Regions from separate parts of the Neobacillus sp. PS2-9 genome, predicted to be linked through region 2. Evidence: riboswitches for the same ligand, from Rfam matches in the RefSeq annotation. Region 2 holds a riboswitch; each other region holds the start of a gene.
What was found. A riboswitch is a leader RNA that binds a small molecule or an ion and turns the genes downstream of it on or off. The one in region 2 is predicted to bind S-adenosylmethionine.
Positions count from the first base shown of each region.

Region 1: another riboswitch for S-adenosylmethionine. It lies ahead of mtnW (2,3-diketo-5-methylthiopentyl-1-phosphate enolase); the one in region 2 lies ahead of RCG25_RS05715 (methionine biosynthesis PLP-dependent protein).
Region 3: another riboswitch for S-adenosylmethionine. It lies ahead of RCG25_RS21105 (homoserine dehydrogenase); the one in region 2 lies ahead of RCG25_RS05715 (methionine biosynthesis PLP-dependent protein).

Region 1 covers NZ_CP133269.1:3,767,183-3,777,980, forward strand. Annotated here, with positions in the region: gene RCG25_RS18930 (hemerythrin domain-containing protein) at 1-423, opposite strand, end outside; gene RCG25_RS18935 (hypothetical protein) at 647-994, shown strand; gene RCG25_RS18940 (ferredoxin family protein) at 1,134-1,418, opposite strand; gene RCG25_RS18945 (FAD-dependent oxidoreductase) at 1,418-2,713, opposite strand; gene RCG25_RS18950 (electron transfer flavoprotein subunit alpha/FixB family protein) at 2,706-3,737, opposite strand; gene RCG25_RS18955 (electron transfer flavoprotein subunit beta/FixA family protein) at 3,773-4,597, opposite strand; gene RCG25_RS18960 (ZIP family metal transporter) at 4,993-5,724, shown strand; gene RCG25_RS18965 (Spo0E family sporulation regulatory protein-aspartic acid phosphatase) at 5,781-6,023, opposite strand; gene RCG25_RS18970 (1,2-dihydroxy-3-keto-5-methylthiopentene dioxygenase) at 6,398-6,931, opposite strand; gene RCG25_RS18975 (methylthioribulose 1-phosphate dehydratase) at 6,958-7,587, opposite strand; gene RCG25_RS18980 (2-hydroxy-3-keto-5-methylthiopentenyl-1-phosphate phosphatase) at 7,581-8,255, opposite strand; gene mtnW (2,3-diketo-5-methylthiopentyl-1-phosphate enolase) at 8,256-9,467, opposite strand; SAM riboswitch class I at 9,542-9,651, opposite strand; gene RCG25_RS18990 (pyridoxal phosphate-dependent aminotransferase) at 9,730-10,798, opposite strand, start outside.
Region 2 covers NZ_CP133269.1:1,160,495-1,171,292, reverse strand. Annotated here, with positions in the region: gene RCG25_RS05720 (polysaccharide biosynthesis protein) at 1-1,659, opposite strand, end outside; SAM riboswitch class I at 2,300-2,417, shown strand; gene RCG25_RS05715 (methionine biosynthesis PLP-dependent protein) at 2,566-3,678, shown strand; gene metC (cystathionine beta-lyase) at 3,678-4,865, shown strand; gene RCG25_RS05705 (bifunctional homocysteine S-methyltransferase/methylenetetrahydrofolate reductase) at 4,868-6,736, shown strand; gene metH (methionine synthase) at 6,714-10,163, shown strand; gene RCG25_RS05695 (MarR family winged helix-turn-helix transcriptional regulator) at 10,391-10,798, shown strand, end outside.
Region 3 covers NZ_CP133269.1:4,197,342-4,208,139, forward strand. Annotated here, with positions in the region: gene RCG25_RS21075 (SDR family NAD(P)-dependent oxidoreductase) at 1-69, shown strand, start outside; gene recX (recombination regulator RecX) at 117-938, opposite strand; gene RCG25_RS21085 (TIGR01777 family oxidoreductase) at 1,203-2,108, shown strand; gene RCG25_RS21090 (YfhE family protein) at 2,230-2,364, shown strand; gene RCG25_RS21095 (YfhD family protein) at 2,500-2,685, shown strand; gene RCG25_RS21100 (DoxX family membrane protein) at 2,812-3,306, opposite strand; gene RCG25_RS21105 (homoserine dehydrogenase) at 4,074-5,357, opposite strand; SAM riboswitch class I at 5,399-5,510, opposite strand; gene argH (argininosuccinate lyase) at 6,140-7,516, opposite strand; gene RCG25_RS21115 (argininosuccinate synthase) at 7,580-8,791, opposite strand; gene argF (ornithine carbamoyltransferase) at 8,873-9,841, opposite strand; gene carB (carbamoyl-phosphate synthase (glutamine-hydrolyzing) large subunit) at 9,834-10,798, opposite strand, start outside.

The DNA of each region.
Region 1 (10,798 bases), 2.6 Mb from region 2:
CTCGGTTAAGATGAAATAGGCATTCTGGATTAACTCAGCTAACCTTTTCTTTTCTTCAGTAGATGCTTCAGTAACTTCTGCATTTGTTAGAAAAGAACCGATATTGGTTTTCGCTTGATCATGTTCATACTCCATTACCGCAATAGGTCCTGAGGTTGTTCCAATATAGGTTCCCATCATTGGGAAAAGAACGCCTTCTTCTCTTTCTGAATGTGGGTCTAAAGCTGCCTTAAAGGCTTTCACCTGCTCAATTAATTCAATAAAATCTTCTTCAACATTCAACTCTTGGTCAATGTTTTGTGTTAAAGTGTATAGCTTCTCTAATTGTTCTAATAATGGAGGATGTTCACTTTTAAGTTGTTTTAATCCTTCACTTAATTCAGCTTGGGGCATACCGCCAAACCCACTCATGCAACCACTCATTATCATTCACCTCTATTGTAATTTGTGTCCTAAGTATAAAATTAACTATGAATTTATGTAGTGACAGAGGTCACATCTCTAAAAAAGAAGCGGATAGTTGTCGTATTTTTGTCATTTTTATGAAACCGCTTTAATTTTTTTGAAAATTTAACATTTATCACACAAAAATTGTTTGAAAGTTTCATATAATGAAGATAGAACATGAAAGGGAGGTCAAAAATACATGAAAACCCCAAATTACCATGACTTTTATCAAAAGGCATTAATCCCAATCGGTTTTAACGATTTAAAGGCACTAAAGGAATCTGATGCTACCATCCCTAATTCTCCTTATACACATTGGCTTATTGCTGTAGAAGGGGTACAACTCCCACAACCTACCATTTACTATAATTGGAAAGTTAGCATATATCCCGCTGATTGTGACGGTGATTTCAATTGGAGAAAGCCTTATTATTGTTCAGAGAATATGGAGTTCATGGATCATGCAAACCAACTAGCTTCTTCATTCGTTGCTTCAGGCAAGAAAGATGAGCTATCCTCCTCAACCCTACTAGAGAAAATTAGCTAAGCCTCTAACATACCAACCTTCTGCTTTACCTCTTTTTTACCCCCACTTGTGAAAAAACCTACATATAGTGATATTTAATATTTTTACATAAATAAAGTGTTGTTCACGGCAAGCCGCAAACAACACTTTTTCTATTATTCTATGCAAGTCTAAATACTATTCCATGTCCACCCTTTGGATACTCCCATTTGATGTTTTGGTAAGGACAGCCTATACGGCAGCTTCCGCATTCATGACAACCCTCGTAGCCCACCTGCATCCTTGTTCCTTCCCACTTATACACCTCTGCCGGGCAAAATACTGTGCAAATTTTATCGGGACATTGTGTCATACATACATCATGATCAAGTACGGTTAAATGAGACTTCGTGTCACACTTAAAACGGAGAAGATACTGTTTTTCTTCAATATTCTTCGTTGACATTATTTCACCGCCTTCCAAGCACGATAAATATCTTGCAATACTCGAATCGTTCCTCTTTCAGAAGTGACACTCTTCATAATCTGTTTTTGCTTTTCACGTTTTGGTGTTCCATCTACCGTAAAGAATTTGCTCATGGCTTTATTCATCATTGGAACATATTCATTGAAGTATTGTGGATACTTTTCAAATGTATGTGCAGCATCTTTATATTTCTCTAAATCTTTTATGATAAAGCTATCATATAACTTCTCACGATAGAGGTTTAAGCTGGACTCTGAATAGTCGCCTCGATGTTTCGCTTCTATTACCGTTTCAGCCGCTAACATGCCTGAATGCATGGCCATATTCGAACCTTCACGGTGGATGGCATTAACAAGCTGAGCAGCATCACCGATCACAACTACTCCATTTCCAGCCACCTTAGGAACCGAACGATATCCGCCTTCTGGAATGAGATGGGCAAGATACTCTGCGGATTCTCCACCCGCAATTAATGGTTTTACCATTGGGTGTGTTTTCAAGTAATCAAGCAGCTCATACGGCTTTAATTTGGCTTTAATCATACTGGAAAGAGTAGTACCTACTCCAATGTTAATACTTTCTTTATTGGTGTAAATAAAAGCTGTTCCGAGGTTACCTTTTGTTGAATCCCCAAAGACCTCTATGGTACAGCCTTGGTTATCTTCCAAATTAAAACGATCATTGATCTTTTCCTTGGATAAATTAACCACTTCCATAACAGTTAATGCCACTTCATCTGGTCGAAATTCTTTGTGGAAGCCTAACTGTTTAGATAAGAGTGAGTTTACTCCGTCTGCAAGTACAACGACGTCGGCATATACCTCTCCATCTGGGCGGTCCGTTCGCACACCTACTACTTTGCCATTTTCAACAATACATTCGGTAACCACCGTTTCGTTGATTAGGAGCGCTCCGGCCTCGACTGCTTTTTGCGCGAACCATTGGTCAAACTGTGCTCGGAGAACAGTGAAGTTATTATATGGTTCTACGGCCCACTCAAGACCTTTATAGCCGAAGGAAACAACAGATTCTTTATCCATCATCCAAAAGCGCTGTTCAATCACGGGTCTCTCAAGAGGTGCTTCCTTCCAAAATTCAGGAATCAACTCTTCCATTTGCTTTCGATATAACACTCCGCCCATTACGTTTTTGGCACCAGGATATTCTCCTCTTTCGATAAGCAAAACGTTTAATCCATTTTTCGCACAAGTCAGAGCACAGGAAGTTCCTGCAGGACCCGCACCAACGACAATCACATCAAATTTCTCAGGCATAGCTTACAACACCGCCTTTTTCTGATCTGAGCTGCTTAAATTGCTCGATTAGTTTAGGTAGAACTTCCATTGCATCTCCAACAATTCCATATGTTGCAACATCAAAAATGGGTGCATTTGGATCTTTGTTGATAGCAATGATGAACTCGGAGTTTTTCATACCAACTACATGTTGAATTGCTCCTGAAATACCAATAGCAAAATAAATCTTCGGAGTCACCGTTTCTCCCGTTTGCCCAACTTGCTGTTCATGCGGTAGCCATCCAGCTTCTACAACATCACGAGTACCGCCCACACTTGCACCTATTGTTTCTGCTAACTCGTGGATCAGCTGGAAATTTTGAAAATCTCCCATGCCTTTTCCACCACATACTATGACATGTGCCTCTGCTAAATTAGCTTTTTTTGTTACGTCATTCACAATTTGGAGTACTTTTGTCCGCATATCTTCTTCTTGCAGTGAAATTTTTTCTTCAATGACTTTACCAAGACGGTCTGCATCTGGCTCTAATGCCTTCATTACTTTCGGTCGAACAGTGGCCATTTGTGGTCGATGCTTTTTACATAGGATGGTGGCCATAATATTTCCACCAAATGCTGGTCTGCTTGCTTCTAGCAATCTATTATCGGTATCCACATCCAACATCGTAGTATCCGCTGTTAAGCCCGTAGATAAATCGGTTGCTACCGCACTCGCTAAATCCTTTCCATTTGGTGTTGCTCCGTAAAGGATAATCTCTGGCATATATTTTTGAGCCAGCAGCATAACACCCCTCATATAAGATTCAGTCCGATAATCTTTCATTACCGGATGATCGATGACATACACCTCATCAGCACCATAGGCTATTACCTGATTTGCTAATGGTTTAATTTCACTTCCTAATAAGAATCCTGCTAAGGGAACTTGCAGTTTATCTGCCAGCTTTCTGCCGGCTCCAAGCAATTCAAGTGAAACGCCTTCTATTTTACCTTCGTTTTGTTCTATAAAGACCCAGACTCCACGATAATCGTCTAGATTCATGTAAACCCCTCCTTGCGGCAACTGATTAATCTTTGTTATTTTGATGACTGGATTGTTAACAGGTCTTTTTTCTCTGATAACAATTCCATGAGCTGCTTCACTTGCTCATCAGCAGTACCCTCAAGTTTTTTACCACCCTCTGGTCGTGGAGGTGTAAACATCTTACCTACAATGGTCGGTGAACCCTTAAGTCCTAATTGAGAACGTTCAACATTCTCTAGATCACTTACTGCCCAGATAATAGGTTCATATCTAGCTGCACTAATCATGTTCGGCATTGGAGAATAGTCGATTGCATTTATTTCTTTTTCAACTGTTAATAAGCAAGGTAGCTCAGACTGAATGAGTTCATATCCGTTGGTTAATTTTCGTTTGATTAAAATGGTTTTCTCCGCTTGATTGACTTCCGTAACTTCAATTACATTCGTGACTGGTGGAATATCCATCCTTCTTGCGATTCCTGGTCCAACCTGTCCTGTGTCTCCGTCGATAGCGTGTTTCCCACAAATTACTAAATCTACTGGGAGATCCTTACCGATTCTTTCCAACGCTTTAGATAAGGCATAACTTGTTGCAAGTGTATCTGCACCCGCAAAAGCACGGTCAGAAATCAAATAGCCTCTATCTGCACCTATTTCTATACTCTTTTTAATAACAGCCGTTGCCTGCGGTGGTCCCATAGACAATACCGATATGGTACCTCCCGTTTTTTCCTTAATTTTCACAGCCTCTTGAACCGCATGTGCATCGTAAGGATTCAAAATAGCTGGAGCACTTCGGCGGTCGAGTGTGTTTGTTTTAGGATTGATTTTAATGATTTTTGTATCAGGTACTTGTTTGACACATACGACAATGTGCATGTAGGACTTTCCCTCCTCCATATAGTCTAATATTGGTGAAAGCGTTTGCTTCCTTTGGTTATAAAAAATGCTTTTATTAACGATATATGAACCGTAACACAAGCATAGTACCAAACAATGATGGTTTTCTTTTTTTTTCTTACAAAGATAAATGAAATTTCGGATAAACTAAATAAGCATGACAAACTTGGGTAGATTCTAGGGAGTAGGATATAACTAATAAAAAAATTTGAAGTAATAACAAATTGTGGTAAGATATGTAGTTAATCATGATGTAAGAATGTATAAATATAGCACTACTATAACTATATGAAATATTGGGATATAAACAATGATAAAAATCACAGTACTGTCTAAAATTGTAGATTTTATGATTATAAGGAAGGAGGAAAGCAATGAATGAGGTAATCTTCGGGAGTGTACTCTCTGCTTTATCAACAGGAGTTGGAGCGTTACTGATCTTATTTATTCATCATTCTATTACACATCGATGGAAGGACGTATTGTTAGCCTTTAGTGCAGGCATTATGATGGCAGCTTCTACTATTGGTTTGATTCCGGAGGCCCTCAAATATGGAGGATATATATCACTTTTTGTCGGTGTTTGGTTAGGGGTAGGTGTACTAACTCTCTTGGAAAAAAATATTCCCCATATTGACTTACAACATAGTAAAAAGGGAATTCATTTCGATGAAAAAGCTTTGTTAATTATCGCTGCCATTACTTTACATAATATCCCTGAGGGTCTATCTGTTGGTGTTAGCTATGCATCTGCAGAAGGAGATACTGGAAATTTAATCGCATTAGCAATTGGTTTTCAAAATGCTCCGGAAGGCCTTCTTGTCGCTCTCTTTTTAATTAACCAGCAAATTAGTAAATGGAAGGCCTTCATCATAGCGACCTTAACAGGTGCCATTGAGATTGTAACTTCATTATTAGGGTATTTTTTAACTTCATTTGTTCAAGGCCTAGTTCCATACGGCCTATCTTTTGCGGCAGGTGCGATGTTATATATCATTTATAAAGAATTAATTCCCGAAAGCCATGGAGACGGAAATGAGCGAGTATCAACCTATGCGTTTATAATGGGGCTTTTAATTATGGTGTTAATCATTAATATTTTTTAATAGGACAAGCATTTTTCAATGTATTTTTACGCTGTTTTGTACCTCTCAAATTCCAGTTAGATTAATACTTTAGGCCAAATCATAATCATTTGTTTAAAAGCAATTTTAACTTCTTCATTTGGCCTGGAAGCTTGTCCCATTACCCTATGGTAATCATTAATTAATTCATCTAGCTCCTGGCTGTATTTAATTGTTTCCTCACTTGTATAGCCCAACGTGTTTGCACAATTTATCATTAATTCCCTTTTGGCCCTTATCTGTTCAATCATATCATTTTGATTAATACTATCCTTGTACAATGTTATCCTCCTAATCATTACCCTGTTACTGTAATTCGCTAAAAAAGTTGACTACTTGAAGAATTATGACAAGAATTTCTTTAAAAGTAAATACATTCGCAAAAGTAGACAAAACATTCTATTTCTTTCGTTTTTCGACAAATTCCTTCGTTTTTTTCAAGCTTTTACGACAATTGTCTCCGCCTCCCTTCGATTGCTTTATGACAAATTTTACCTTACGCAAATAGGAAGGAAAATGATTGAATAAGTTTCTTTTATTTTGATTGGATTATTAAGCTACTGATAAAATTTTTCCAAAATACTTCCAACTCCGAAAAATGAATTCTAAAATAGATAAAAAAACTGACTGCATTGCTACAGCCAGTTTTCCTTTCTTATAGGTTTACTTCTTCTTTTTCGTAAATAGGAACCCAGCCTTCGGTTGTAACAAAAATTCTTACTGCAACAACCTTTCTGTCTTCTTCAAGGGTAAAATAATGTCTTGTATTTTCTGGTACAGAGATCAAATCACCAGGATTTAAATGAACTTCAAAAAACTCTCCATCTTTACCTTGAATAACAAATACCCCGTGACCACTTACAATAAAACGAACTTCATCATCTGTATGATGGTGCTCGTTTTTAAAATTAGTAAGTAATACGTCAAGATTTGGTGTGTTTTCGGATAATGAGATCACATCTTGTGCTTTATACCCACGTCTCTCAGAAATATCTTCAATCTCTGCAGCGAATGTATTTAATATTTCCTCTTTTTCTTCATCGCTTAAAAGGTATTTTTCTACTAACGTTGCTGGGAGTTTGCTAATATCCCAGTTTTCATAAATAACTTCCTGACCTTCTAGGAAGCTTGCAACTGCCTCCTGCTCGTGAATTTGTTCTTCTTTCTTTTGAAATGTAATATATGCCATATTGTATCAACCTCTCCTGTATTTTTTTAAACTACCTTAAATAATTGGTATGGTTTATGTTCTAGTAACCGCAGTTGGTAGCGGAATAGAAATTCTGATGCTTCTAGGATTTTTTTTGCCTCAAATGCATTTCGTCCCCACACTGTGATTCCATGGTTTCGAATTAGTACAGCACCGCTGTCTTCGGAAACATTTTCTGAAAATTTATTTGCAAGTGTAGGAATATGTGCATAATTTCTTATAATAGGTATCTTTAAAACAGCATCCTCTTCCCACTTATCAAAAGCCTTAATTAACTCTTGACCCTTAAACGTAACTTCTCCATGATCACCATACACCTCTGAAATCACATTATTATCAATGGTATGAACATGAAGACTACAACCAGCATTTGTCTTGCGATAAATCTCCACATGAAGAAGTGTCTCTGCTGACGGTTTTAAATGAGTCTCTTCTACCGGACGGCCAAATTCATCCACTAATAAAAAATCTTCTGAAGTCCGCTTACGTTTATCTTTTCCGCTGGCTGTCACCAAAAATTGAAGCGGATGATCACTCACTTTAATGGCAAGGTTTCCACTTGTTCCCATAAACCAATCTCTCTCTGCCAATTCATCCTTAATATCGGCTAATTCTACCCATCTTTCCTTTAACATGTTAGCTCACCCACCTCAATTCTTTTATTTATTTCCTCGATACAATCAAAGAAAGTATGAAACCCTTGATGGTTAATACCCCATTCCACACATTTTTCCTGAAGTAAATCCCTTGCTAACACAAAGTCAGCATGTTTAGCAGCCTCTAGGTCGGTCACAGAGTCGCCTATTACGATTTTAAAACTCTCCGTTGAATTGTTCAGTTTACGCATAATACTAGGCTTACAGCAACCACAATCATTGTTACAAGAGGAATCGCATTCATGTGGCCAAAGTATATTAATTGTTTCTTCGGAAAAGTCAGAATGATTACAATACACTCCATCAAAAGGAGCGTATTCTGCTAAAATCGGATGGACAAAAAAATCTATACCGCCACTAACAATATAGAGGGGAATTCCCTTTTCACGAACATACCCTACAAACTCCTTAAAGCCTGGTCGGATTTTTGCATTTTCAATTGCAAATTCAGTTATTTCTTTCTTCTTATTACTAGGCAATAAGGAAAATAATTTCCCCACACCCTCATTCACTGAAATCTGACGAGAAAGAATTAAATCCTTGATTTCCACCCATTCAGGGGGAGCAAATTGTTTCATTATAGCAATGATGTTATCACTTTCTGTAATGGTTCCATCAAAATCACAATAAATAACCGGCTTTGTCATTTAGACCGTCACCTCGGCATTTCCCCAAAGCTGAAGTGCCTTATTAAGTTCAGGGTACTGCTCCGCTCCTACTGAGAGTGTGTTTCCCTGAAGAATGGCATCCACTGCTTGTCGGAAGGCAAGGCCACCTCCACGAGCACCGTTTGGATGCCCATGAACGCCACCACCTGCATTGATTACGGAGTCAATTCCAAAGTCACGAATTAACAAGGATACCAACCCTGGATGTATTCCCGCTGATGGCACTGGAAAAGCTTTTTTATAAACATCCTCTTTCGTCAGTTCAGCTGCAATCGAGAGTGCAGATGTTTTTTCTAATGCCACCGTTCCATATGGAGATGGGAACAGTGATAAATCAGCACCTGCATAACGTAAAAGCTTTCCAAGGAGCAAAGAATGGGAAAAGCCATATTGGGATGAAGAAGTTAATGCCCCGCTTACTGCTGGATGTGCCATTAAAGGCAAACCAATTTCATTGTCCTCTCTTAATTCTTGCAGGACATCTAATCCATAGGAGAAGACATTAAATAATAGTAAATCTGCTCCCAGCTCAGCTGCTTTTTTTGCTTTTTCCTTAAGTTGTGAGGTTCTCCCAGTCAGGTTTACTGCGTACAGCGTTCTATGACCAGTCTCTTCTAAAACTTCATTTAAGACTTGTTTTCCCGCGGTAATTCTTTTTTCAAAAGGTGTTAATTCATTTTCAAAAAGAATCTCATCATCTTTGACTAAATCAACACCACCAAGAGCTTGCTGCTTTAACTGTTCTACCAAAAAGTGTATGTCCTTACCAAGTACGCCTTTAAAGATGCTCATCACTAATGGTCTATCATATACGTTTATTTTTTCTCGAATTCCATCGATACCGAATCTTGGTCCAGGAAAATGACTCTTTAAGTGATCATCAAACTGCAAATCTAGTAATTTTATTTTTCCATCCAAGGACAGTTTTCCGAAAACAGTGGTTAAGATTGCTGGCAAGTCAGTAGAGAAATTAATGGTTGGATAGGCAATCCGAATTATTGCTAGACCGTCTCTTTCCGAGTCTTTCCCTTCGATGGAAACGACTCGGCCCTTATGCTTACGTAATTGGTTCTGCTCAAGCTCAGGAAGATTTGTCCAAGAACCAACAGTTAATCCAAGAGCAATTTCCTCTGCTTTTTTCTCCGGATTTTTTTCATCATGTACAAGATATGTAGCAATTATTTCAGACATTATTTTCAACTTCCTTTCCAAAAAACATAAAAAACCCCTTCGAAAAGAAGAGGTTAGCATCACAAACTAACATCTTCTCATCTTTCAGCCAGATTGCTGCAAGATTTAGCACCGTGCTTAACTTTTAGTTAAGTCGGTTGCCGGGCTTCATAGGGCTTTTCCCTCCACCTGCTCTTGATAAGAAAACGATTCGTATTTATTCACATTAATAAGTTGTTAAACTTTATTTTGGATTATCGCAAGAAAAAAAACATTTGTCAACTTATTTTTTGAACATTTCTAAACAACTAATTCTTCTGACAGCTTCAGCTAACCGTTCTTCGGATGATAATAATCCTACTCGAACAAAGCCTTCTCCATATTCACCAAAACCAATACCTGGTGCGACCATTATATGGGCTTGATCAAGTAGAATTTCAGCAAATTGTCCAGATGTGTACCCTTCTGGCACCTTAAGCCAAGCAAAAAAGGATCCCTTTGGTGCGGTTACATCCCAACCTATCGACCGAAGTCCGTTAATTAATACATTACGTCTTCGCTCATATAGTTCATTCAATTCTCTTACACATTCTTGTGATGCAGTTAAAGCTGTAGCTGCCGCTTCTTGAACAGCTCCGAACAAACTTACATACAGATGATCCTGTAGGAGTTCAATGGCTGAAATCACACTTTCATTCCCTACAGCAAATCCTACACGCCAGCCAGCCATATTGTAGGTTTTAGATAAAGTATAAATTTCGATTCCTACTTCTTTAGCCCCTTCGGTTTCTAGGAAGCTTATAGGTCTCTGACCGTCGAAACCAATGGCACCGTAAGCAAAATCGTGAACAACGCAAATATTTTGATCGTTTGCCAGTTTCACTGTTTCTTTGAAAAATTCTTCAGTGGCAACAGCACCGGTAGGATTATTTGGGTAATTCAAAAACATGACCTTTGCTTTTACTAACGATTCGGAAGAAAGTTCGTTGTAGTCAGGTAAAAATGCATTTTCCTCCCTCAATGGCATTGTAACCATTTCCGCTTTTGCCAGAGCCACACCTGACCAATAATCTGGATAACCGGGATCTGGCACAAGAATGGTATCCCCTGGATTCAACAAGCACTGTGGAATCTCTACGAGTCCTGCTTTGCCGCCAAAAAGAATAGCCACTTCCTTATCAGGATTGATCGTTACTCCATACTCTCTCAAGTAAAAATCAGCTGCTGCCTGTTTTAAATATCTATGCCCCTGAAACGGAGAATATTTGTGATTGATGGGATTAGCTGCCGCCTCCTGTAATTTTGACACGATATGCTCAGGCGTTGGCTGATCTGGATTTCCTTGTCCTAAA
Region 2 (10,798 bases):
TTGGTGCTCTTCCACTTCTTCTTCTTTTAATAATTCTTCAAATAATTTTTCACCAGGTCTCATACCTGTGTATTCAATTCCAATATCATCAAGTGAATTACCTGAGAGTTTTATTAAATTCTTAGCCAAATCTACAATTTTCACAGGGTCCCCCATGTCTAAAACGAAAATTTCTCCTCCTCTTGCTAGAGCACCGGCCTGTAATACCAACCTCGATGCTTCTGGAATTGTCATAAAATAACGAACCATATCAGGGTGTGTAACGGTAATGGGACCACCTTTTTCAATTTGATTTTTAAAGAGCGGAATAACACTTCCTCTACTTCCTAATACATTTCCAAAACGTACAGCAACGAATTTAGTAGCACTTTCTTTATTCATATTTTGGATAACCATTTCGGCCAACCTTTTTGTTGCCCCCATTACACTTGTTGGGTTAACTGCCTTGTCAGTAGAAATCATCACGAATGTCTTTATCCCATTCCAGCTAGCTGCTTTTGCTGCATTTAACGTACCAATGATGTTATTTTTCACTGCCTCTTCCGGGTTTTTTTCCATAAGAGGGACATGTTTGTGGGCAGCAGCATGATAGACAACATCCGGTTGATAGGTACTCATCACAGCCATCATTTTCTTTTCATCCTGTAAGTCAGCTATAACTGGTACGAACTCTATCTTATTGTTTTTATAGTTTTCTTTTAATTCCATTTCGATGGTATAAATGCTATTCTCACCATGACCAAGCAGGACCAACTGTCTTGGTTGGAATTTTGCGATTTGGCGGCATATTTCCGATCCAATTGAACCACCTGCTCCTGTAACCAAAATAACGTTATTTGTAATATTTTGAGAGATTGTATTTATATCTAATTCAACTGGTTCTCTGCCTAATAAATCTTCCACTTGTACATCGCGAAATTGATTAACTGAAACCTTCCCCGTCATTAAATCCTCGAGCAATGGGAGGATTTGTGTTTTTGCATTCGTCTTAGCGCACTCCATAAAGATCTTATTTAATTGCTTCTTATTAAGCGATGGAATGGCAATCACAATATTTTCAATCTTAAGTTTCTTAACGATTTCTTCAATTTTTGAAACTCCACCCAAGACAGGGATTCCTAAAATATCAAGTTTATGCTTCTTCTGATCATCATCAATAAAGCCCACAGGCAATAAGTTCGAATCATTTTTCCTGTTAAGTTGTCTGGCAACCATTATTCCGGCTGAACCTGCACCAACAATGAGGATTTTCTTTTGATTATTTTTTTTATGCAAGAAAGCATCCTGAAAAGCGCGCCAACAAAAGCGAGACCCACCAATAAAAGTCAAGTTTAGCAGCCAAGTTACAATTAATAGTCTTGTAAAGGTTTCATGAAACATAAGCTGTTGAACCAGGGCTGCAATAAAAATGGTAAACGTTTCTACTTTTATGATGCTTATTAATTCTCCTACACTCGCATACACCCAAGCTTTTTTATATAACTTGGATTGAAAGGATAGGTAATGATGGCTTAGTAATATAACTATGGAGCTAAACACAGCTGGGAAGGTAATTACATCTAATGTCGCGTTTACAAGAAAGTAACTAATAAAAATAGCAGTAAGTACTATACAAGAATCTATACAGACAAAGAGTGGTAATCTTTGATTATAGGTCATATGTTTCCTCCCCCTTCATTAAAAAAAAGATTTAATTATATACTCTTTATGAGGGTATATAATTAAGTCTTTTTTTAATCAGGCATCTAACCTGCCCTCACATCACACTACCGACGACTTGCGTCTAAGGTACTAGACCCACAGTATGACCGAGTGCCTCCATCGATAATGGAAAGGAGACATCACCAAGGTTGAATAACAACCTTATACATATTCGTTCTAAATAAAGAACTTCCTAGTAAAAATTTTTTGGTTTCGATCATACATTCAATTAAGATTATAGTTTGTTCTTAAAATAAGTCCTATATCAATAATATTAGTTCTTTATACAGAACATGTCAATTCTCCATGTAGAATTATATTTTTTTATTTGGCTGTTTTAAAGAACAGTGTTGATATTTACACCCTGTTGATTGGAGCGGAAGGCACGAAGACTCCTGTGGGAGTATGGTTCAGGGGAGACCCGCAGGCGTAAGCGCCGAGGAGGCTCGCCGAAACACCCACGGAAAGCGAAGTGCCTGAAGCGGAAATTAACAGGCAAGTTTAACAGAGCCTTTTATTTAATTGTTAACCCTATAAAAAAAGTTTGACATCCCCTACTAATCTGTAGTAAATTTTATAAATAATCTAAATAATTGATTTCTTATCAAGAGAGGTTGAGGGAATGGCCCTGCGACGCCTCAGCAACCTTCAATGAACGGTTCGTTCATTGAAAAGGTGCTAAGTCCTGCAAATTTTACTAATTTGCAAGATAAGAAGAATGACAAGTGTGTCGTACATACAAAAGTCTTCTTCTTATAAGAAGACTTTTTTTATTTATCTGAAAGCTTTAGCGCCCTGTAGCGTTAAAGTTGGCAATTAAAACTCTAATTACAACATTAAACTTACCTTTAAGGAGTGTGCGTTATGTACAAAATTGACACAAAACTAGCCCAAATTGGGAACCGCAGCGAGACAGCGACAGGTACAGTGAACCCGCCTGTTTATTTTTCTACTGCTTATCGACACGAAGGTATCGGGCAATCAACAGGTTTTGACTATAGCCGAACAGGGAACCCAACGCGTCAGCTCCTGGAAAAAACGATTGCTGATTTAGAAGCTGGGGACCAAGGTTTTGCCTGCAGTTCAGGAATGGCTGCGATTTTCACGATTCTTTCCTTATTTCAATCGGGAGATGAATGGCTGGTAAGCGAAGATTTATACGGCGGTACCTATCGCTTATTAGAACAAGGCTTTAAAAAATGGGGATTAAACACTCAATATGTAAATACCTGTTGTCCGGAAGAAATCGCAGGGAAGATTACTCCACAAACAAAGGCCATATTTTTGGAGACTCCTACTAATCCCCTCATGCAGCAATCGGACATTGCTGCTGTTTCTCAGATTGCTAAGAAGCACGGAATACTCTTGATTGTTGATAATACCTTCTTTACTCCACTATTACAGCAACCGATTAAGCTCGGGGCTGATATCGTTATTCATAGTGCTACAAAATACCTGGGTGGTCATAACGACGTACTTGCAGGTTTGATTGTCGCAAAAGGAAAGGAACTATGTGAAGCATTGGCTTTTCATCATAACGGTGCGGGTGGTGTACTTAGCCCATTTGACTCCTGGCTGTTAATGCGCGGAATGAAAACATTGTCTCTCCGCATGGAAAGACATGAAAAGAACGCAAAGTCAGTGGTGGAGTTTCTTTCCAATCATGAAGATGTGACAGATGTTCTATATCCTGGACGCGGCGGAATGGTATCTTTCCGAGTAAAAGATGAAGCATGGGTGAACCCATTCCTACAAGGATTATCTCTCATTACGTTTGCAGAAAGTCTCGGTGGAACGGAGAGCTTTATTACGTATCCTGCTACACAAACACATGCGGATATTCCGGAAGAAATTCGAATTCAATCCGGAGTTTGTAATCGTTTATTACGTTTTTCCGTTGGGATTGAAGATCCACAAGACTTAATTGATGACTTGAAAAAGGCTTTCGCGAACGTGAAAGAAGGAGTGATTGCGTAATGTCACACGAAGAATACACCTTTGAAACCAGGCTACTTCATAATCAGCATAAAGTGGACCCGACAACTGGTGCGGTTAGTGTACCCATTCAGCATGCATCCACCTTCCACCAATTTGATTTCGACCAGTTCGGTAAATACGATTATGGTCGCAGCTTAAATCCAACAAGAGAAGCGCTTGAGGATGTGATTGCAGAACTTGAGGGTGGTGTAAAAGGCTTTGCTTTTTCTTCTGGTATGGCCGCCATTTCGACTGCGTTCCTTCTGCTTTCCGCTGGTGATCATATTGTCATTACTGAAGATGTATATGGTGGTACGTTCCGGATGGTCACACAGGTCCTTTCCCGGTTCGGTATTGAACATACCTTTGTGGATTTGACCCATTTAGACGAAGTTAAACAAGCGATTCAGCCGAATACAAAAGCATTTTATGTTGAAACACCCTCCAATCCATTAATGAAAGTGACTGATATTGAGGCAATTAGCAGGTTAGCAACGGAAATTGGAGCTTTAACCTTTGTTGATAATACGTTTCTTACCCCTTCACATCAAAAGCCATTGGAATTAGGGGCAGATGTGGTCCTTCATAGCGCAACGAAATTTTTATCAGGACATAGTGATGTCGTTGCGGGTCTCGCTGTGGTTAAGGATGAAAACTTGGCGAAAAGATTAGGCTTTTTACAGAATGGATTTGGTGCTATATTGGGCGTCCAGGATGCCTGGCTCGTACTAAGAGGGATAAAGACGCTTCACGTTCGGCTAGAACAATCACAGAAATCAGCTATTAAACTCGCAGAATTTTTAGATGAACATCCGCTTGTGAAAAAGGTGCATTATCCTGGGCTCGAAAGTCACCCTCAATATCACATCCAGAACAAGCAAGCAGCAGGACCTGGAGCCGTCTTATCCTTTGAATTAGAAAGTGAAGATGCGCTCCGAACCTTTTTGGCCAATGTAGAAATCCCTGTTTTCGCTGTCAGCCTGGGAGCAGTCGAATCAATTCTATCTTATCCGGCGAAAATGTCACATGCCGCCATGCCTCAGGAGGAAAGAGAAAAGCGCGGGATTACTAATAGCCTCGTCCGACTATCGGTTGGACTAGAAAATCCAGATGATCTAATCAAGGATTTTTCCCAAGCGTTTGAGAAAGTTAATCGAATTCAATTAGTATTCGAGCGGGGAGAATAGCGATGAGCTTTTTAGAAAAATTAAAAAATCAAATCTTAATAGCCGATGGAGCCATGGGGACTCTATTGTATTCGTACGGAAAGGATAGTTGTTTAGAGGAACTGAATCTTTCCCAGGCAGAACATATCCAAACGATCCATCAAGCGTATATCGATGCCGGTGCTAATGTCATTCAGACCAACACCTATGCTGCCAATTATTTAAAGCTGCAGCGATATGGTTTGGAGGATTCTGTAAAGGAAATTAACAGTGCTGCCGTAGCTATTGCTAAAAGAGCCGCTTCAAAAAGCCAGTCGTACATCCTTGGAACAATTGGCGGAAATCGAGGAATTAAACCTGATTCAATCACCATTGAAGAATTAAAACGAAGCTTCCGCGAACAATTATATTGTCTTCTCCTTGAAGGCGTAGATGGTTTGTTACTTGAAACCTTTTACGATTTAGAAGAACTTGAAACGATTTTAACCATTGCTAGGAAGGAAACCAACCTGCCAATCATTGCACAAGTCTCCCAACAGGAGCCAGGATTTTTGCAGGATCGAACTCCTGTCAATGATGCCTTAAAACGGCTTGAAGGTCTTGGCGCCGATGTCGTCGGTCTGAACTGCCGGCTCGGCCCCCACCATATGCTGCTAGCATTGGATCAGATAGAAATACCTGAACATGCATTTCTATCAGCCTATCCAAATGCCAGTATCCCTGCCTATACGGACGGAAAGTTCCACTATGAAGGAGATGCCGATTATTTCCGAAACTCTGCAAAAGCGTTCCGTAATCAAGGGGTACGATTACTGGGCGGTTGCTGTGGGACAACGCCAGATCATATTCGAGCCTTTGCAGCGGAATTAAAGAATAGTGTTCCAATTACTGAAAAAATAGTAAAATTAAAGCCAAAGCAGATTGTGGTTGAATCAACACCCTCTCCGATAAGGGAGTATGCTCCCCTACAAGAGATTGTGAGAGAAAGACCTTCTGTTATTGTAGAATTAGATCCTCCTAGGAAGCTAGATACGACCAAGTTTTTCGAAGGAGCCAAAGCATTAAAAGAAGCTGGAATTGATTCTATTACTTTAGCTGATAATTCCCTTGCAACTGTACGTATTTCCAACGAATCATTGGGATATTTAGTGAAAGAAAAATTAGGCATGCGACCGCTTATTCACATTGCATGTCGCGACCGTAATATTATTGGATTACAATCCCACTTAATGGGGCTCCATACTCTAGGATTAAATGACGTTCTTGCGATTACAGGCGACCCTGCAAGAGTAGGAGATTTCCCTGGTGCTTCATCCGTCTATGATGTGTCATCATTTGAACTAATTCAGATGATTAAGCAACTAAATGAAGGTTTGTCTTTTTCCGGTAAAGACTTAGGACAAAAAACCGACTTTAGTGTGGCAGCAGCTTTTAACCCGAATGTGCGCTCACTCGAGAAAGCTGTTAAAAGGCTTGAGAAGAAAATTCAATTTGGTGCAGATTATTTCATCTCCCAGCCTGTTTTTTCAGAAGAAAAGCTGATTGAAATCTATGAACATACAAAACACCTTAAGGCACCTATTTATATTGGACTCATGCCACTGACAAGTAGTAAAAACGCTGAATTCCTTCATAATGAAGTTCCTGGGATTAAAATTGCCGATTCGATACGTGAGCGAATGGCCAGGTTGAATGACAAACCGCTTCAAGCAGCGCGGGAAGGTATTGCTATAACGAAGTCACTCATTGACGCGGCTTTAGATTTATTTAATGGAATTTATTTAATTACACCATTTTTACGTTACGAATTAACTGCAGAGCTGGCTCATTATGCCCGTCAGCGTGCAAGTGAAGTGAGGGGGAACAACATTGCTGAAAACATCATTTACTGATCAGTTGAAGAAACGAATCCTCGTAATGGATGGAGCCATGGGAACAATGCTGCAACGAGTCAACCTTACCGCTGAGGATTTTGGCGGAGAGGAATTCGAGGGCTGTAATGAAAACCTTAATTTAACTGCTCCCTCTGTCATAGCCAATATTCACCGAGAATATCTTGAGGCTGGCGCAGACATTATTGAAACCAATACGTTTGGGGCAACTAGCCTAGTGCTTGATGAATATGGTCTCGGCTACAAAGCCTATGAAATCAATAAAATCGCTGCGATGATTGCGATTGGTGAGGTGCAAAAGGTTTATTCTGAGGACTGGCCACGTTTTGTTGCTGGTTCGATGGGTCCGACGACGAAAACATTAAGTGTGACTGGTGGAACGACCTTTGATGAACTTGCGGCAAGTTACGAGGAGCAAGCAATTGGCTTAATTGACGGCGGCGTTGATCTTCTGCTACTTGAAACAAGCCAGGATATGTTGAATGTAAAAGCTGGGTTCGCTGGTATCCAAAGTGCTTTTTCGAAGACAGGTACTACACTTCCGATTGTGATATCGGGGACGATTGAACCGATGGGTACCACTCTTGCAGGACAGTCTATCGAAGCGTTCTATATTTCAGTTGAGCATATGAAACCAGCTGCAGTAGGACTGAACTGTGCAACGGGTCCAGAGTTTATGCAGGATCATATTCGTTCCCTTTCTAATCTTGCGACAACTGCCGTTAGCTGTTATCCGAATGCTGGTCTGCCTGATGAGGAAGGACACTATCATGAAACACCGGAAATCCTTGCGAAAAAGCTATCTGATTTTGCTGCGCATGGCTGGTTAAATATTGTCGGCGGCTGTTGTGGCACGACTCCTGAACATATTAAAGCCATTTCGGAAGCAATGAAAAATTATCAGCCACGGGGATATGAGCCATCTTCTGTTCACATGGTATCAGGTATTGAACCATTTGTTTACGATGATCCGACATTACGTCCGATCATGGTGGGAGAACGCACGAACGTCATTGGATCTCGTAAATTCAAACGGTTAATCACCGAAGGGAAATTTGAAGAAGCATCAGAAGTTGCACGGGCACAGGTGAAAGGCGGCGCTCATGTCATTGATATCTGCCTTGCTGACCCTGACCGCGATGAAATCGTGGACATGGAAAATTTCATTAAAGAGGTCGTAAAAAAGGTTAAGGTACCTCTTGTAATCGACTCAACTGATGAGAAGGTCATTGAAAAAGCACTCAAATATTCTCAAGGAAAAGCGATTATTAATTCAATAAATCTTGAAGATGGCGAGGAACGTTTTGAAGCGATTGTTCCATTGATTCATCGCTATGGGGCGGCTGTTGTTGTCGGTACAATTGATGAGGAAGGTATGGGAGTTACTGCCGAGCGAAAGCTGGAGATTGCCAAACGTTCCCATGATCTGCTGGTCCATAAGTATGGGTTGCAATCGCAGGATCTAATTTTTGACCCACTAGTGTTCCCTGTTGGTACTGGGGACGAACAATACATTGGATCTGCGAAGGCAACGGTTGAAGGAATAAGGTTAATTAAGGAGCAGCTTCCAGGGGTGCAAACGATTCTTGGGATTAGTAATGTATCCTTTGGATTACCGCCAGTTGGAAGAGAAATTTTGAATTCGGTATTCCTTTATCACTGTACACAGGCTGGTTTGGATTACGCCATTGTAAATACAGAAAAGTTGGAGCGCTTTGCCTCCATTTCTAAGGAAGAAGTTACCTTAGCGGAGGATTTGTTATTTAGAACAACTGATGAGACGTTAGCTGTTTTTACAGAGTTTTACCGTGGTAAAAAGAAAGAAGCGAAGAGCACCGTCCCAAATATGACTTTGGAAGAGCGTCTCGCCTATTATGTTGTGGAGGGCACGAAAGAAGGCTTACTATCAGATTTGGATTTGGCACTTGAAAGCTATCCTGCCCCGCTTGCTATCATTAATGGACCGTTAATGGATGGCATGAAAGAAGTTGGGCGACTATTTAATGATAACCAATTAATTGTTGCTGAGGTTTTACAGAGTGCAGAAGTGATGAAGGCCGCGGTATCACATTTAGAACCGCATATGGAAAAAGGCGATGTGTCTGCGACAAAAGGCAAAGTTATTTTAGCGACTGTAAAAGGTGATGTTCATGATATTGGTAAAAACCTTGTAGACATTATACTGAGTAATAATGGTTATGATGTGGTTGATCTAGGAATTAAAGTGACTCCTACTGAGTTGGTAAAAGCGATCCATAGAGAAAAACCGGATATGGTTGGTTTGTCAGGTTTACTTGTTAAGTCTGCACAGCAAATGGTGTTAACGGCTCAGGATATGAAAGATGCTGGCATCTCACTCCCTATCTTAGTTGGCGGTGCCGCTCTATCTCGTAAGTTTACCGATACGAAGATTGCTAAGGAATATGATGGACTTGTTTTGTATGCAAAGGATGCGATGAATGGATTATCACTGGCAAACCAACTGCAAGACCAGGAGGAACACCAAAAGCTGTTGGATGAGAAGGCTGAAAAGCTGGCTGCATTAGAGATACCAAGAGAGTTACCAATACGTCAAGTTGGGGCTGTAGCAGTTAAAGTGAAGCCCTCTGTATCAACAGAAGCTCCAGTATTTACGCCAATGGATACAAAAAGACACATTTTAAAAACCTATTCCTTATCTCATATTGAGCCATACATCAATATGCAAATGCTAATTGGGCATCATCTTGGTGTTAAGGGAAAGGTTGCTAAATTGCTTGCTGAAAAGGATGAAAAGGCTGTAAAAGTTAAAGAGGTCGTGGACCAATTGTTAGCAGATGCAAGCCGTGAAAATTGGATTACACCGAATGCTGTTTATCAGTTCTTTCCGGCACAGTCGAATGGTAACAAAGTAATTATCTATGATCCTGAAAATACTGAGACAATCATTGAAACGTTTGATTTCCCGCGCCAAGATGCGGCGCCACATCTTTGTTTAGCTGATTTCTTAAAATCCGTTGACAGTGGTGTAATGGATTATGTTGGCTTCTTTACCGTAACAGCTGGAAGAGGTATTCGAGAAAAAGCGGATGAATTCAAGGCGGACGGTCGTTTCCTTGAGAGCCATGCTCTCCAATCATTAGCACTCGAGACTGCAGAAGGCTTTGCCGAATTGATACACCGTCAGATGCGTGACCGCTGGGGCTTCCCGGATCCGCTTACGTTTACTATGCAGGACCGTTTTGCTGCTAAATACCAAGGACAACGTTTTTCATATGGATATCCGGCCTGCCCAGATTTAGAAGACCAGAAAAAGTTGTTTAAATTAATTCAGCCGGAAGAACTTGGAATCCAATTAACAGATGGTTGCATGATGGAACCGGAAGCTTCTGTTTCTGCGATGGTTTTTGCACATCCTGAGGCAAGGTATTTTAATGTACTAAGGTAATTTTTTCTTATTCCCGTGGAATCTTAGATTGATTCCGCGGGATTTTGTGTTTATTCCGCGAGTTTTCATGATTATTCCGCGCACTTTCTAAATAATTCCGCGCAATTCTCCAGTTATTCCGCCAACCCTCGAATCGGGCTCCAAATTGTGAACATTCCTTGACATATTAATATAAACACTATATAGTTACCTAGGTAACTAATTATACGCAGTATCGGAGTGCAAATATGTTAACCCACGAATTATTTCATACTCTTCACCAGCTTTCACGTCATCTCACCAACAAACTTAATGAAGCATTGTCCTCAATGGGCTTGTACGGTTCGCAATGGGCCGTTATTTTTGTATTAAAAACCAAAGGATCGTTAACACAGAGAGAACTTTGTGATTATCTTTTTGTTGAGGCACCGCCCATGACACGAACCATCCAACGCCTTGTAAAACAAGGCTATGTGAGACAGGTGTCAGGTAAAGACAAGCGGGCAAAGTACATTGAATTAACAGAAGAAGCATTGAAATTATATCCCGAATGGGAAAGTGTTGTGAACGAGGTCAACCAGACATTACTGCGGCATTTTCCAGAAAAATCACAGGAGGAATTACTGACATTGCAATACAGCTGGTTAAAGCAGCTT
Region 3 (10,798 bases), 2.2 Mb from region 2:
CCTAAAGAAGTAGCAGAAATAATTATGGATCAAATCGATCAGGATTCTATTATTATTGAGAGTAAATAAGGCTAATAAATAAGGGGACAATCTCCACTCAGTCTGTCCCCTACTCTTTAATTTTCTTCACTTTCTAACTCAGAAAGAAATCTCTCGATATTATCCATTGAAAATCCTTTACGATATAAGGCCTGCTTCATCTTTTGTTGATATTCAAATCCACTTAAGTGAGCATATTTTCTGTGAGCTTTTTCACCTTGGAAGCGAACAGCTCCCATTTCCTCATCATCTTCTTTTTCTACTTTTGTTTCATTCACGGCAATTCCTATGACCTCAAAAGGATACCCTTTTCTTAGGAGTAAATTTTCTAGCTTCTGCTTCTGAATTTTTAAGGATTCCTTTGAGTTTTTTTGAAAAAACTTCTCACTCATTTTTGTTGCTTTTTCAATCTGCTGCTCACGGGGATACTCCTCTAGTGCTTGCATAAGAGTCCCCTCTCCAATCCCTTTTTCCTTTAACTCTAACCTAATTAAATCAGGACCTTTATCTGTCGTATTCGCCTGGGTCCTTACATAAGCCAATGCATATTCCTGATCATTAATATATTTTTGCGAGATTAACCTATGGAGAACCTCGTTAATGACGGCTTCATCAAGTTCTTTTTTTATAAGGTAATCCTTGATTTCTTTTTCCGATCTCATCCTTCTTGCCAGATAATTGACCGCTAAGTTGTAGGCCTTACGGATATCGTCTTGATACTGAATTTCCAAGAAAGAAAAATCATCAAGCTCCATCCCTTTTTTTAAATTGAATTTAATTAACACATCGCTGTCGACACTAAAGGCAAATTCTTCACCCTTGCCCTTGCCATAATCCATAAAAACATTAAAACGGTCTACATTTTTTTGCTGTGTGGTGATTTTCGTAATAATGGCCATTTCCTTCACCTCACTTTCACTTTACCATACTTTTTTATTAAAAGGCTGTGTTAAAGAACAATGTTGATTTTTATAACCTGTTGATTGGAGTGGAAGGCGCGAAGACTCCTGCGGGAGTAGCGGTCTCGGGAGACCCCGCAGGAGGAACGACGAGGAGGCTCCCGGAACGCCCGCGAACCGCTCGCGCCTGGAACGGAAATCAACAGACAAATTTAACAAAGCCTATTAAAATAAGGTAAAATAAAGCAAAAGGAGGTCATCTACATGAAAATTGCAATTGCAGGTGGAACAGGCTTTGTTGGGAAGGCACTTGTCAATGAACTAAGTAAATATAATCACGAAATAGTCATTTTAACTCGCCGAGCAAGGAAGTCTAGCGAGAAGGCAAACGTTCGATATACGCAGTGGTTAACTGATAATGCGAACCCTGTTATGGACCTCCAAGATACGGATATCTTTATTAACCTCGCAGGTGAGTCGATTAACAGCGGGCGCTGGACCGAAGAGAGAAAAAGTAAAATTTTATCTAGTCGAATGGAAGCAGTTGATGCAGTCCTGGACATAATAAACCAATTAGACCGGAAACCGCAGGCGCTTATTAACGCCAGTGCGATTGGTATTTACGGAACATCAGAAACAGAAGTTTTTACTGAAAATAACGAAAAACTAGGCACGGATTTTTTAGCAGAAACAGTTGTAAAGTGGGAACAAGAGGCGAGCAAGGCGGTTTTATTAGGAATTAGAACGGTCTTATGCAGATTTGGTATCATTCTTGAAAAGGATGCTGGAGCTCTTCCTAAGATGCTGATGCCTTATAAGTGGTTTATAGGAGGCAATATTGGAAGTGGCAAACAGTGGATGTCATGGATTCATCTTGAGGATGTAGTGAAAGGTATTATTTTTGCCATTGAAAATAAACAAATTCAAGGCCCTGTAAATTTCACTGCTCCACATCCTGTGATGATGAGCGATTTTGGCAAAACACTTGCTCAAGTATTGCATCGACCGCACTGGCTTCCTGTACCTAGCTTTGCCCTTCGTTTACTCCTTGGTGAAATGAGCACCTTAGTGGTAGATGGGCAAAAGGTTTTACCGAATAAACTTTTAGATCATGGATTCCAATTTCAGTACCCTACTTTAGAAAAAGCATTAAAAAATATATTTTCCTAAAAAAAGTATCATTCCTCTCTCAAAAGGTAAAAATGGAAATAAGTACATATTTAGTGCTTCATTTTTACCACTTAGCTTGATGACAATTAACAAACAAAAAATGTTGAAAGGAATGAGCAAAATGGCGGGAAAAAAGAAAAAAGATTTAGGTAGAGGTAAATATACCTTAACAAGTACACAAGAGGTTTTATACCAGCGTGATTTTAAGATGGCTGACCGTGCCGCCGGCTATCATGACAGCAAAACTAAGCTGTAAGTGACGGAATTCCATACGTATACAAAAAATTAATTTAAAGTTTTTCCATTAATGAGCCCCTTTCAAATTGTAAAAGCTATTAGGGAGTGAGAGATATCTTTCTCCCTCTAGCTGAAATTGAAAGGGGTTTTAGTAATGGGTCGAATGCATAATGGAGGTTCTCACAAAAATAATAAAGCATCACTTCCACAAACACCGAAAAATATGAAAACAGATGGAAACGATGTAGAATACTCACAAGAATTTGCGGATCATGCAGATCTTGAAGCACAAGCCCGTGCTAATGCCGCTAACCAGCGTGTGAAGAATAAGAAAAGATAAGCATAAAAAAGAGAAGCAGGCTTTGCCCTGCTTCTTAAAGTATATAAAAGGGGGAAATAAATGGTATATCAGCGAGCTCTAATGAGAGGCTTCAGCGTGCTAAGCTGTTAGAACTCGGTATTACTGTTAATTAGTGTTTACATTTTTTACAGGTGCCTTTTTGAAATAGCCTTTGATAAACGGAACTGTGTATCGGTCAAGACCGAAGAGGTAAGCTCCAGTTCCTACGAATAGAAGGATCATTGCTGCTGTATAAAGAATTGGGTTCGTGCTTGTTGTGCCTGCTAGCATGAAATTTAAGTTCATAAATGCACCTGCGATTAATGCTGGAAGAGTGGCTAATCCAACAACTAATCCTAAACCAACAAGTAATTCTCCCCAAGGAATTAATACGTTAAAGATTTGAACATTTGGAATGGCAAATTGTTGTAAGAAATCTGCGTACCATGCCTGCACTGCTGGATGATCACCCGTTGCATTTGCGAGTGCACCTTTTAAAAATCCGCCAGCGTCAAATCCACCGGTTAATTTATGATAACCTGCTTCAATCCATTGTAATCCAAGCCAAACTCTTAGAACTGTCCAAACAACGGCTGCTTGAGGGGTTTTATACCATCTCATCACAATCATCTCCTATTAATATTTGTGAATATTTTCACAATAAAGTGTAATGATAAGTTCTTTCCCCTTTCGATGAGGGGTGTTCAGCTAGCTGTGTCGTATAGGGAAGTTAGTTTGTGCTTTTTGGTTTGTGAATTGTTTCACTATCTTCTCTACACTTATAATATACTCTCCTGTTTTTTAAATGACAACGGCTTTCACAGTTTCTTAACATATTAATGTTAGAAAATTGAATAGAATGTGAACTTAATAAGTTGTTAATATTAGAAACCGATTTGTACATTCTTGTGGATAATTATTCTGATTTTTGTGGATATTGTGAATAAATCTGTGGAATACATTTAAACCGGGACTTTCGGTGTGGACAATGCAGTGGATAAACACGGAATATCCGTGACTATTGAATTAAATTTCTACATCTTGTTCAAATAAAAAAAGTAGATTTAGAAGTTTGCTACTTCTACTTTTCCCTTCTTCTCTCTGATAAAAGTAGATCTAGGACCTCGCTGCTTCTACCTTTTCCTTCTTTTATCTATAAAAAGTAGACCTAGAGGTTTGCTACTTCTACCTTTTCCTTCTTCTCTCTGAAAAAAGTAGATCTAGGACCTCGCTACTTCTACTTTTTCCTTCTTTTCTCTGATAAAAGTAGATCTAGGACCTCGCTACTTCTACTTTTTCCTTCTTCTCTCTGAAAAAAGTAGATCTAGGACCTGGCTTTCTTAAAATGAAAAAAAGAGCCGTATAGCTCTTTCATTGTTTGTAGATTCTTATAAAGCCTTAAGCGCATTTATCTGTTTCACCTTCTCGTATTCTCCAATAATCGGAAAATAGATAAGATTATTTTGTTTGGCCAGAAGAGCAATTTCTCTATCTGTCGCTTTGATTACAAACGTTTCCTCCGCCACTTCTTCAATCCAAATAATGGAAGGAGTCACCTGTTTATGCTTCACTCCATGCACCAGCCATGTTTTCTTCTTGTCACTCTTACTAAACCCCGTTACCACTTCTTGAGAACGTGTAACATTGCGTTTTCCCGGAGGATTTTGACACACATAGACTAAATCCTCAATGACAGCACTCGCCGTAGGAAACATTCCAGCTCCCGGCCCCTGAAGCGTAATTTCACCTACAATATCCGATTGGACATTTACTGCGTTCTGAACGCCTTCTACATGGTAAAATGGATGCTCTTTTCCCACTAGCGCTGGTTTGACCGTTGCTTTTATTTGACCGCCCAGCCTTGTTATACTCGCAATATGTTTAAACCTTAGCCCTGCAATTTCGGCTGCTTCAATCAATTCACTGGTTATGGATGTAATCCCCTCACGTTCAACATCCTGCCAATTAGGTTCTTCTCCAAAAGCGAGCCTGCTAAGAATCATAGTTTTATAAAAGGCATCAAAGCCCTCCACGTCATTTGTTGGATCAGCTTCAGCATAGCCATTCTCTTGTGCTAATACTAGTGCCTGTGCAAATGACTGCTTCTTTTCCCTCATTTCTGAAAGAATAAAATTGGAAGTTCCATTTAGAATTCCTCGGACCTGTTTGACACGATTAATATTTAAAAGCTGTCTAAGTGTTTGTATGACTGGAATTCCACCTGCTACAGTGGCTTCAAATCCAACAGAAACATTTTTCTCCGCTGCGAGCTCAAGCAGTTCTTTCCCGTGATGGGCAAACATTTCCTTATTTGCTGTAATGATGTGGCATCCCCGCTGTATGGCTGATTTTAAAAATGTAAATGTCGGCTCTTTATCGACAATAGCCTCCACAACAACATCAAGCTGTTCGAGATTTAAGATATCCGCAAATTCTGTTGTTACTAATACATTTTCACTAATATTTCTTTTCTTTTGCGTGTTTCTGATGAGAACAGCGGCAACTTCAACCTTCTTGCCTAATGTAGCCGTAAGCTCCTCACTGTGTGATTGTATTGTTCGATATACTCCTTCACCAACTGTTCCAAATCCAAGGATTGCTACTTTGATTACAGACACATACATCCATCCCTTCACTACACGATTTTTGACACGAAACTGTTTATTTTTCAAAAAGAAAAACCCTCTTCAATAAGAAGAGGGTTGGATTCCTCCTCTTATCTATCAGGTTAAAAATAACCTGCAGGAATTAGCACCTTTTCAAGGAATACCTTGAAGGTTGCCGGGTTTCATCGGGCCTAGTCCCTCCACCACTCTGGATAAGAGTTTTTATTTGATTTTTCATTAAATTTCCAAGTTATAAAGAAAATTTTAGTTGATGTAATGTTAAATGTCAATATATTCTTTCAACTCATTACGATCGTAAACCTGTAAATTTGGCATGTTCTTCTTTTACTAAGTGGATAAAATTTTCTCTCTCAAAATCCATACTGGTGATCATTTTGATATTATTCTCATTACTTAAGAACCGTTTCACCTTCCTATTTTGGTGAATGATATATGAGTATCTAACATCCTTTTCCAGTGTAGCAAACCAGTCTTCTTCCCTTAATCTGATTATATTCTTTTCAAATTTCGATTTAGGTGACCAATCAGGAATGAGAAATTCAATGACTCCCCCTGCGATATCAACAAGTAAATCAATGATAAAACCGCTAATGGAAAACCACTCCTTAGAAAAATGGTAAATTGTAGATAAACCATCAATTTGTGTAGATATATTATAAAACTGTGTAGAAAAAATGTAAAAGTGTGTAGATATATCTCAAAAACGTGTAGAAAAAAGGCAAAAGTGTGTAGATATATCTCAAAAACGTGTAGATAAAACGCAAAAGTATGTAGATATCGCCATACAACAGCAAAAAGAAACCTGCCAATGGCGGGTTTCTCACATTTTATCGTTTCAGTTTTCCCTCAGCAAGCCCAATTTGCTTCTCCACCTGCTCTGGAGAAGTACCACCAAAGCTGTTTCGAACGGCAACTACGTGTTCTGGAGCTAATACCTCGTAAATATCTTCTTCAAATAAAGGACTAAACTCTTGATATTCTTCAAAGCTTAAATCTAGTAAAAACTTATTGGACTGGATCGAGTATAAAACAATTTTTCCAATAACCTCATGGGCCTCACGGAACGGTAATCCCTTTGTAACTAGATAATCAGCAATATCCGTAGCATTAGAGAAGTCATTGTTAATTGCTTTACGCATCACATCTTTTTTAACAGTCATCGTTTCAATCATCGGAGCTAAAAGTTTCAATGACCCTTCCAATGTTTCAACAGTGTCAAACATACCTTCTTTATCTTCCTGTAAGTCCTTATTGTAGGCAAGCGGCAAACCTTTCAAAACAGTCAGCAGCCCAATCAAATTGCCATACGTACGGCCTGTTTTTCCACGAAGCAGCTCTGGTACGTCTGGATTCTTCTTTTGCGGCATAATGCTTGAGCCAGTACAGAAAGAATCATCTAACTCAACAAATTGGAATTCCTGACTTGACCAAATTACTAGTTCTTCTGAGAATCTAGAAATATGAGTCATGATAATAGAACCAATTGATAGAAATTCAAGAATAAAATCGCGGTCGCTGACAGCATCCATACTGTTCGGATACACCGTTTCAAAGCCTAGTAGTTCTGCTACACGTTCACGGTTGATAGGAAAAGTAGTCCCAGCTAACGCACCTGAACCAAGCGGAAGCCAGTTCACCCGTTTCAGACTATCAATCAATCTCTCTTTATCACGTTCAAACATCCAGAAATAAGCCATTAAATGGTGAGCAAACGATACTGGCTGCGCACGCTGGAGATGAGTATAACCTGGAATTAAGGTTTGGACATGTTCTTTTGCCTGCTCGACTAAAGCTTCCTGAACATCTTCGATCAATTTAATAAGCTCCGTCGTTTTTGTTCTTAAATAAAGGTGCATATCTGTAGCTACTTGGTCATTCCGGCTACGACCCGTATGTAGCTTACCGCCAACCGGTCCGATTCTTTCTATCAACAGCTTTTCGATATTCATGTGAATATCTTCATCTTCTACCAAAAACTCCACTTCGTTTGCATGAACCATTTTTTGAATAGCAAGAAGTCCGTCCTTAATTTTTTCAGCATCTTCAACTGGGATAATGCCACATTCACCAAGCATTTGCACATGTGCCAGGCTTCCGGCAATATCCTCTTTTGCTAACTTTTGATCAAAAGATATGGATGCTGTAAATTCTTCTACGAGCTTGTTGGTTTCCTTTGTAAATCGTCCGCCCCATAACTTAGACATGTTATGCTCCTCCTTAAAATGAAAGAAGATAGCCCCCGAAATAGGATTCGAGGGCAATCCGAATTATTTTACAATCGTTTCTTTTTTAGTAACCTCTGAATATACCTTTGTTGGTAAGCCCCAAATCTTAATAAAGCCAACAGCCGCATTGTGATCGAATGCATCACCTTTTGAGTAGGTAGCAAGCTCCTCGTTGTATAAGCTAAATGGAGACTTACGGCCTACAACTGTGTGATTTCCTTTATGAAGCTTTACACGAATCGTTCCTGTAACAGTTTTTTGTGTTTCTTCAATAAACGCATCAAGCGCTGGTTTGATAGGTGAATACCAAAGTCCTTCATAGATGATTTTTGCCATCTGCTGTTCCACTTGAGTCTTAAATTGTGTAACCTCACGAGTTAATGTTAAGAATTCTAATTCTTTATGCGCATTGATTAAAATTAATGCAGCCGGATTTTCATACACTTCTCTTGATTTAATTCCTACTAATCTATTTTCAATATGGTCGATACGACCAACACCGTGCTTACCACCCAGTGCGTTTAACGTTTCAATTAACTGAACAAGTGGAAGTTTCTCACCATTGAGGGCAACAGGAACCCCTTGTTCGAATTCAATTTCTACATATTCAGCGGCATCTGGAGTTAGTTCAATCGGATTCGTCCAATCGAATGCTGCTTCAGGCGCTTCTGCCCATGGATCTTCAAGTACTCCAGCCTCACAAGCACGTCCCCAAATGTTTGCATCAATTGAGAATGGATTATCTAAATCTACTGGAATCGGAATACCGTTTTCCTCAGCATACTTAATTTCTTCATCACGTGTCATTCCCCATTCACGTACCGGAGCAACCACCTTTAGACTTGGGTTTAACGCTTGAATGGACACTTCGAAACGGACTTGGTCATTGCCTTTTCCAGTACAGCCATGAGCAACAGCTTTAGCCCCTTCTTTTTCCGCCACCTCTACTAATAGTTTTGAAATAAGTGGACGAGAAAGCGCTGAAGATAATGGATATTTTCCTTCATATAAACAATTAGCCTTTAAAGCTGGTAAAATATATTCCTTTGCCAATAATTCTTTTGCATCGATCATATATGCTTTAACGGCTCCAACATTTAACGCCTTATTTTTAATAGCTTCTAAGTCTTTTCCTTCACCTACATCTAGACCTAGAGCAATAACATCATAACCATATTTTTCCTGGATCCATTTAACCGAAACGGAAGTATCTAAACCACCTGAATATGCTAGAACAATTTTTTCTTTTGCCATCTGTATTCTCCTCGTGCTTTTGTGAATTTTTATTCAATCAATAGAATTATTATACAACAACTCTCACAAAAAGTGAAACTATTATGCTAATAAATGTTTTAAAATTGCTTTTTGCGCATGCAGGCGATTCTCGGCTTCATCAAACACGACTGAATGAGTACCGTCAATAATAGCTCCCGTTACTTCTTCATCACGATGAGCAGGTAGACAGTGTAAAAAGATATAATCAGCTTTAGCCTGTTTGCATAGTTCTTCATTGACTTGAAAGCCTTCAAACGCCTTTAATCTTTTTTCCGTTTCTTCTTCCTGCCCCATGCTGGTCCAGACGTCTGTTACGACAACATCCGCGTCTTTAATCGCTTCAAGTGGATTATTTGTAATGACAACTGAACTTCCCGTTTGTAAGCCCTCTTTAATAGCCGCCTCCGTAATTTTCCCATCAGGTAAATAACCCGGCGGGCTGGCGATACTAACATCCATTCCTACCTTTACTGCCCCTTCCATCAACGAATGGGCCATATTATTATTTCCGTCTCCAATATAGCAAAGCTTTAACCCTTCTAATTTTCCCTTGTGCTCAAGAATGGTTAAAAGGTCAGCTAATACCTGGGTTGGGTGCTGTAAATCGGTTAACCCATTGATCACTGGAACAGTAGCGTGCTCTGCTAATTCTTTTACAGAATCATGTGAAAACGTTCGAATCATGATTCCATCCACATAGCGTGATAACACTTTAGCTGTATCGGATATACTTTCCCCGCGTCCGAGCTGAATGTCTTTTGAGCTTAGGAAAATCGCATGCCCCCCAAGCTGCAGCATTCCTACTTCAAATGAAACCCTTGTACGGGTAGATGATTTTTCAAAAATCATGCCTAACACTTTTCCATTTAAGAAAGGCTGTGGTTTCCCTTGCTTTTGCATTTGCTTTAGTTCAAGTGCATCGTTTAACAGGTAAAGGATTTCTTCAGTAGTGAAATCCGATAGCTGTAAAAAATCTTTCCCCTTCAGTTGCGGGTTACTTTTTTCGTTCAATTTAATGGCTTCAACCATGAACGGCACCTTCTTTTTCAATAGTATAATACTCACTAACCGTTCGTACCTGATAATCCGATGGAGATCCTTTTTGTAGACCAAATGTCGCCTCAATCGTATCTAAATGGGTAAATACAGGGATTTTGTAACGAACAGCATGCTCACGAATTTGAAAACCAAATTTCATTTTATTTCGACCTTGATTTGGAATGTTAATGACTGCTTGAATTAACTGCTTTCGGAAAAATTCACTTACATCCGCATCATCCTTGACCATTACCTCAACAGGGATTCCGTTATCCTGGAGGAAAAGTGCAGTTCCTTCTGTAGCAGCAATTTTGTAATTTTTATCTATAAATTGTTCAATAATTGCAAGACTAGCAGGCTTCTCACGGTCTGAAATGGAGCAAAACAGATAATTTTTCTCTGTCTCTTCACCAAGTGAGAGAATCGACTTTTCTAATGCCGCTTGAAACGTTACTCCCATTCCCAAGGCTTCACCCGTTGATTTCATTTCTGGCCCAAGCACATGATCTACACCCTTTAACTTACTCGATGAAAACACTGGTGTTTTTACAGAATAGTAGTTTGGTTCAGCGAGTAACCCTTCGGTTGGTGATAACTTAGTTAACGATTGACCTAATTGAATACTTGTTGCCCACTCAATCATTGGTATGCCTGTTACCTTACTGATAATCGGCACGGTTCTCGATGAGCGCGGGTTCACTTCTAGTACATAGACTTCATCTTCATAGATAACAAATTGAATGTTCATCATCCCAATGACAGAAGCTGACTTGGCAATCTTCCCTGCATGATCAATTAATGTTTCTTTGACTTTTGCTGTTAGAGAAATCGGTGGGAATACCGTGATACTATCACCAGAGTGGACTCCAGCTTTTTCAATATGCTCAAAAATTCCAGGAACCACAATCGTTCCCCCGTCGCAAATGACATCAATCTCGCATTCTACTC